DNA from 2 places in the Novosphingobium sp. 63-713 genome. Region 2 is predicted to be linked to the other one. Evidence: riboswitches for the same ligand, from Rfam matches in the RefSeq annotation. Region 2 holds a riboswitch; the other holds the start of a gene.

Region 1 (3,677 bases), on a different contig from region 2:
ATAGGGCAAATGAAAAGCCCAGGTCTGGCGATAGGTCAGGCCCAGCAGCAGGCCCAGCGCCGCGCGCATCGGCCCGGCATGGGTGATGACCAGCGCGTCCTCCTCGATCACCAGCAGGGCCTGCGCGATGCGGCCCTGCATATCGCCCCAGCTTTCGCCGCCTGGGGGAGGATTGGCCTGCGGATCATCCCAGAACGGCGCAATGGCCCCGCCCAGTTCGGCCGGAGCGCAGCCCTCCCACGCGCCGAAATTCAACTCGCGCCAGCGGGGGTCGATGGTGAGCGCCAGCCCGCTATCCTGCGCGATCTCTTCGCCCGCCATCCGCGCGCGGGACAGGTCCGAGGCAATGAGGCAAGCCACCGCCAATCCCCGCGCTCGGGCGCGGCAGGCGATCAGACCCTCCGGCGTTGGCGCCACATCGCGATGGCCATGGAGGCGCCCTGCCCCCTCAACCGCGCCGTGGCGGATCAAGTGGAGCGCCCGCGCCTTCACAGCGCCCCGGCCAATTGGGGTCCGGCTACTTGGGCCTGCGCAAAGGTCGCCATGTCGGCATGGGCCGCCAGAGCGCTGCGCACCAGTTGTGCGGCCACCGCCGCCCCGCTGCCCTCGCCCAGACGCATGGCCAGATGCAGCAGCGGATCGAGGCCGAGATGGGCCAGCAGGCGGGCATGGCCCCCTTCGGCCGAGCAATGGGCCGCCATGCAATGGGCGGTGATGTCGGGCTCCGCCGCAGCGATGGGGGCGATCGAGGCGCAAGCGATAAAGCCATCGAGCAGCACCGGAATCCGCATTGCCCGCGCGGCCACAATGGCCCCCGCCATCGCCGCGATCTCACGCCCGCCCAACCGGCGCAGCGCCTCGAACGGATCGCGGATGTCGGCACCATGCAGCGCCAGAGCCTCATCCACCACAGCCACCTTGCGCGCGACGCCCGGCGCATCCAACCCCGTGCCGCGCCCGGCCCATTCGGCCCCGCCCCCGCCAAAAGCCTGTGCGCAAAGCGCGGCGGCGGGGGTGGTGTTGCCGATCCCCATCTCGCCCACAAACAGCAGGTCGGCCCGCGGATCGACCGCGCATGCCCCCGCGTTCAGGGCGGCCAGGCATTCCTCCTCGCTCATCGCCGGGGCCTGCGTGATGTCCTGCGTCGGGCGGTGGAGATCAAGCGGCACAATCGTCAGATGCGCCCCGCAGGCCCGCGCCAGAGCATTGATCGCCGCGCCGCCCTGACGGAAATTGCCCACCATCTGGGCCGTCACCTCGGGCGGATAGGCGCTGACGCCACGCGCCGCGATGCCGTGATTGCCGGCAAAGACAATGCCTTGCAGGTGATCGAGCGCGGGGATTTCGCGCCCGCTCCACCCGGCCATGAACAGGGCGATTTCCTCCAGACGGCCGAGCGATCCGGCGGGCTTGGTCAATTGCGCCTGACGCGCGGCGGCAGCGGCTATCGCCCCGGCATCGGCGGCGGGCAGGGACGAAAGCGCGGCGAGGAAATCCGTCGGGCTGGCAAACAGGGTCATGCGACGACAAATCCTTCAGGCGGGGTGCGGGTGATGAAATGGCCCTTCACGCCTGCGGGCCATTGGCGATAGGGCACCTGCCCATGCTCGCTGGCCGCATGAAGCGCGGCATAATCGAGGATCGCGCGGGCGGCCTCGCCATCGGCCGCGAAATCGCCCAGCACATAGCCGATCCGCCCCGGCGCGCGGATCTGCACCACGCAGTGCCGCTGACACGCGAACAGGCAAGGCATTTCCTCCACCCCGACCCCGGCCAGGGCCGGATCATCCTCTTGCGCCGCGCGCAAGGCATCGGCCAGCAAGGCGCCGCCGCGCCGCCTCTGCTCATCCTCGCGCACATCGGCCGAAACCCGGCATGTCGAACAGACCACCACGCATGGCCCTTGATCCACCGCGCGCAGCATTACCGGAAATCCGCAATATATTCGGGCATGGCTCTTCCCTCGACCAGACGTTCACGCCCCGCCCGATGCGCCCAAGGCGACATGCCGAAGCATCCCGCCCGGAACCCCTCCGGCAGAGCCACAATGTCGCTATCGAGGAAAACCCCGTCCGCGCCGCACACCCTGTCGGAGCGAAAAACGACGGCGTCAGGCAGGTCTCCTGGCTCGCGGGTCCATGCCGGTTCGGCCGCCTTCTCAAAGGGTTCCCCCCTCAATGGCATCGGGCCGATGGCTATCCGCTCACAGTTGCAGGGGCAGCCCGGGTCTTGAACCCGTGTTCCCTTTTGATCCCCTCGCGGGGAACCTGTCGCTTGGGGCCGTGGGTATCGGGCGCGGGGGCAAAGGTCAAGCCAAGCTCAAATTGAAAAGGGGCCGGAAATCTCCGACCCCTTTTTGCATCAATGCGCGGCGGCGGTGTCGATCGGCCCCTTGGGCTTTGGCACGAGCCAGACGATCATGGCGGCGGCCACAAAACAGACCGCGATGATCGCGAATATATGGACCGTTGCCACCATCACGCTCTGCCCCTGAACCAATTGGGTCAGCGAGGCGATGGCGCCTTCGTTGCTCTGTCCGCCATCGACCATGCCGTCGATGGTGGCCTGCCCCTGCGGCATGGCCCCGGCAATCGCGCTTTGCGCGCGGGTGGCCTCGTTTTCCCAGCCCGTCTGCACCAGCGAGGTGGCAAAGGCCCCCGCCACGGTGCGCATGAAATTGGACACGCCCGCCGCATTGGCTTCCTCGCCTGGATCGACGCTGGCCATGGCAAGGCCGATGGTGGGGATGAAGAACATCACCATGAAAGGCCCGGTCATCAAGGTGGGCAGAGCCGCCTGCCAGAAGGTGACGTCGCTGTTGAAACTGGTGCGCCATGCGGCAAGACCCGCGAGGCCCATGATGCCGGTGAAGATGATCTTGCGCGGGTCCATCTTGGCCGCCAATTGGCCGACGATGGGCGCGGACAAGACGGCGAACACCCCCATCACCCCGGTGGCATAGCCCGCCCAGGTGGCGGTATAGCCAAGGTTCTGCTGCAACCACAAAGGCAGGATCACGACCGTGGCAAAGAAGGCGCCAAAGCCCACCGAATAGGTCAGCGCCGAGGCCGTAAAGCCGCGATGGCGAAAGATGCGCAGATCGACGATCGGGTTCTTTTCGGTCAGTTCCCAGATCAGGAAACAGGCAAAGCCGATCGCCGCAATCACCGCCAGCGCCTGAATTTCGACCGAGGCGAACCAGTCATGGTTGCGCCCTTCATCCAGCAGGATCTGAAGCGCGCCGACCCAAACGATCAGCAGGCCAAGGCCCACCATGTCGATGGGGGCCTTGACGATCTCGTCCTTGCGCCCGCGCAGCAGCGCGATCAGCAGCAGACCGCCCGCCGTGGCCACCGGCACGCCGATGAAGAAGATCGAGGGCCAGCCCACATTGTCGCACAAAGTCCCGCCCAGCACCGGCCCGACAATAGGCCCGATCAGCGTGGTCATCGCCCAGATCACCGTGCCCAGCACCTGCTTTTCCGGCGGCAGGAGACGCATCATCAAGGTCTGCGCCAGAGGCATGATCGGCCCCCCGCACAGGCCCAGCGCCACCCGGCAGGCCACCAGCATCCCCAGCGAGGTGGACATGCCGCAAAGCGCCGACAGGCCCGCAAACGCCAGATAACAGAAGATGAAAACCCGCTGCGCCCCGAACCGGGCGGAAAGCCAGCCGG
Region 2 (3,677 bases):
CGGATCGCCGCAGTGCAGATGGCGCGCAAAGCCCAACGCCGGATCATGCGCGGCAGCCTCCTTGAAACTGACCACCCCGGCAAACACTCGCCCGTCGATCTCGGGCAGCACCACATGCATCGCCAGATCGGCGGGCGACAGGCCGCGCGCGGTGTTGGACCATGCTTCGTGCGAACAGGTGGCCAGCGCCAGTTGAAACACCGGCACATTGGCGACATCGAGCGGCGACTGGCCCCCCTCGTTGCGGGCGGAAAAGGCGGTGGCGTTGAGGATTGCCGCAGGGGCCAGTTCTCGGACCCAGCGCTCGACTTGCGCCCGCGCCTGCGGCTCTTTCAGCGAGGGGACGAAGAGCGAGAGCGTATCATAGCCTTCCGCCTCAAACGCCTGATGCAATTGGGCAAAGGGGTCGAGATCATCGGCGGCCAGATAGGAGCGGTAAAAGATGATCAGCACGAGCGGGCGGGTGGCGGCAAATGTCAAAGGATCGCACACTCCTCGCTCCGGATGCCATCCCCCGGCCATCGGCAATCCCGCCCTTGCCGCACCCGGCGCCAACGAAAATCCCGCCGCCCCGGCCAATAAATTCAGCGCCGTGCCCGCGGCCTCGGCCCCGCCGCCATCGCACAGGCGGCGCAAATCGGCCAGCAAGGCGGGCGCCACGGTCGAGGCCGAATCCAGCCGAATGTCCGCTCGCCCATCGGCGGGCAGCACCGCCAGCGCGATGCCCCGCGACCGGGCCATTATCTCGACCTGTTGTAGCCCATAGGACCAATAGGCCTGCCCTCCGATCAGGCGGATCAGGATGGCCTTTGCCCCCAATAATGTCCGTTCGATATAGGTATCGACCGAGAGCGGATGGGCCAACGCCGAAAGATTGGCGAGGCGCAGCGAGGGGAAGGCCGGATCATCGCTGTGCGCACGATGCCATGCCGCCGCAAAGGCGCCCAGATCGCTGTCGGAAAATGACAGCACGACCAGATCCGCAGGCGCCTGCCCCAGATCCTGCGGAATGGCCGTTTCCTCCATCCCGTGCGTTTCGCGAAAGATGACATGCATCGGGTTTAGCCCGCCAGCGTGGCCTGGATGGCGGCGGCATCTATATTTCCGCGCTCTGCAATGGCGACCAGCGTGGTCTGGCGGGTCTCGCCCGCGCGCCATGGGCGGTCGTAATGGTGGCGCACGCGCCCGCCCACGGCCTGAACCAGCAGGCGCATCGGCTTGCCCGCCACGGCGGCATAGCCCTTGACGCGCAGGATCCCATACTGGTCCGCGAGCTGGCCAATGCGGGCGGCCAGATCCGACGGGTCAGTGATTTCCGGCAGGGTGACGACCGTGCTGTCGAAATCGTCATGCTCGTGGTCATCCTCGCCATCGTGATGCGAGGGGCGGGCGGCAATATCGTCCTCGGCCGCCGCGCCAAGGCCAAGGATAACGCGCGGGTCGATGACGCCCTCGGCCAGTTCGAGGATGGGACGCGGGGTCTCCGCCGCGATTACCGCGCGGGCTTCGGCAGTGCCCTGCGTCCCGGCAAGGTCCACCTTGGTCAGCAGCACCATGTCGGCGCAGGCCAGCTGGTCCTCGAACACTTCGGAAAGCGGGGTTTCATGGTCAACCCCCGGATCGGCGGCGCGCTGGGCCTCGATGGCCGCGGGATCGGGGGCGAAGCGGCCCGCCGCCACCGCTTCGGCATCGGCCAGCGCCAGCACGCCATCGACCGTGATCCGGCTGCGGATCGCGGGCCAGTCAAAGGCTTTGAGCAAGGGCTTGGGCAGGGCAAGGCCGGAGGTTTCGATCAGGATGTGATCGGGGCGCGGATTCAGCGCCAGCAGGCGCTCCACCGTGGGGATGAAATCATCGGCCACCGTGCAGCAGATGCAGCCATTGGCCAGTTCGACGATATTTTCCACCGGGCAATCGGGAATGGCGCAGGATTGCAGAATGTCGCCATCCACCCCCAGCATGCCGAATTCATTGACCACCACGGCCAGCCTGCGGCCGCCAGCATTGCGGATCAAATGGCTGATCAGCGTGGTTTTTCCCGCGCCCAGAAAGCCGGTGACGATGGTGACGGGAACCTTGGACAGGTCAGGCACTGGTACTTCTCCCGCGCGCCGGAGCGAGACAGGGCGGGGCATACCGGAACAATCCGGTCGGCGCGCGACAACGGGCGGGCGCGACGAGGCGCCCGTGACCACGCAACCCGTGCGGCCCCAGCCACACAGTTCGCCGCTCAGACGGGGAGTTACCGTGCCGTGACCACTCCCTGGATCAAGGCAAGAGCGACCGGTGCGCCGGCAGGTCTCCTGGCTTGCGGGTCACAGCTTGATGCACGCCTTCCCAGACCGTTAAGCCCAGTGGCCGCCCCCGGATGGAGGGGGACATGTGCATCGCGCTATCCGCTCACAGTTGCAGGGACAGCCACGGATTTGGGGGGCAGGCCCCCCGCACCGCATTCCCGATTAAGCCCATTTACGGGCACCGGCGCGATCATTGAAAACCGGGTTGCCCCGAACTTTCGCGCTTGGTTCTAAACCACATGGCGCGAAAAGCAATTGGCGTGTTTACGAAACCTCGATCTCGTCAAAGCGTTTCCAGCGATAAATGGCAAAACTGATAAGCCAGCACAGGACGAACAGGGCGATGATGCCAAAGCCCAGACTGTTGAAATTTTCGCCCAGCCGTGTCGCCATGGCCCAAGGCCAGCCCGTCAGGCCCAGCTTGCCGCCGATCAGGGCCAGCGTTTCAATCCCGCCGATGACGATGGCGACAAGGGCCGACACCAGCGTGATGGTGATGTTGTAATAGAGTTTGCGGATCGGCTTTACGAAGGCCCATTCATAGGCGCCAAGCATGACCACGCCATCGGCCGTGTCGATCAACGCCATCCCGGCGGCAAACAGCGCGGGCAGCACCAGAACCGTGGCGAGGGAGAGGCCATTGGCCGCCTGATTGGCCGACATGCCCAGAATCGCAACCTCAGTGGCCGTGTCAAAGCCGAGGCCGAAGAGGAAGCCGAGCGGGGCCATATGCCAGCTCTTGCCGACCAGCCGGAACATGGGTGCGAACAGGCGCGAAAGCGGCCCGCGCGATCCGGCCAGCAGGTCGAGGTCGCTTTCCGTATAAGCACCGCCCGCGCGGACATGAACAAAGCTGCGCCAGACCGAGCGCAGGATGGCAAGGTTCATGCCCGCGATGGTGAAAAGGAACAGCGCCGAGATCACCGTGGCGATCACCCCGCCGATCTCCTTGAACGCACCGAAGCGGGCCAGAGCGCTGGCTGTCAGGGCGATGCCGACAGAGGCGATGGCGATGATCCCGGAATGGCCTAGCGCGAACCAGAAGCCCGCCGTGATCGGGCGCTGGCCATCCTGCATCAGCTTGCGCGTCACATTGTCGATGGCCGCGATATGATCGGCATCGACCGCATGGCGCAGGCCCAGCCCCCACGCCAGCAGGGCTGTTCCCAGCATCAGCGGTTGATGATGAAACAGGCCAAAGGCCCAGCCCCAGATGGCGATATTGGCAATGGCCAGCGCGACAAGCAGCGCGCCGATCCGGCGGCGCAGCGATGGTTTGGTATAGGAAAACACGGTATGCACATCCTCCGGCGCCTTGCGACAGGGCCGGGGCAAACCCGCGCAAACGGGCGGCACACGCGCAGGGCCGGACGCCAAGAG

The links. A riboswitch is a leader RNA that binds a small molecule or an ion and turns the genes downstream of it on or off. The one in region 2 is predicted to bind cobalamin.
Region 1: linked by a shared signal. The riboswitch ahead of BGP00_RS03660 (DUF1636 domain-containing protein) and the one ahead of cobW (cobalamin biosynthesis protein CobW) in region 2 are both predicted to bind cobalamin.

What each region holds. Positions count from the first base shown of each region.
Region 1 covers NZ_MKVS01000005.1:645,192-648,868, forward strand. The annotation lists gene BGP00_RS03650 (histidine phosphatase family protein) at 1-471, opposite strand, end outside; gene cobT (nicotinate-nucleotide--dimethylbenzimidazole phosphoribosyltransferase) at 489-1,520, opposite strand; gene BGP00_RS03660 (DUF1636 domain-containing protein) at 1,517-1,924, opposite strand; cobalamin riboswitch at 2,096-2,286, opposite strand; gene BGP00_RS03665 (DHA2 family efflux MFS transporter permease subunit) at 2,362-3,677, opposite strand, start outside.
Region 2 covers NZ_MKVS01000019.1:233,123-236,799, forward strand. The annotation lists gene cobN (cobaltochelatase subunit CobN) at 1-1,056, opposite strand, end outside; gene cobW (cobalamin biosynthesis protein CobW) at 1,062-2,093, opposite strand; cobalamin riboswitch at 2,276-2,498, opposite strand; gene BGP00_RS09300 (HoxN/HupN/NixA family nickel/cobalt transporter) at 2,562-3,545, opposite strand.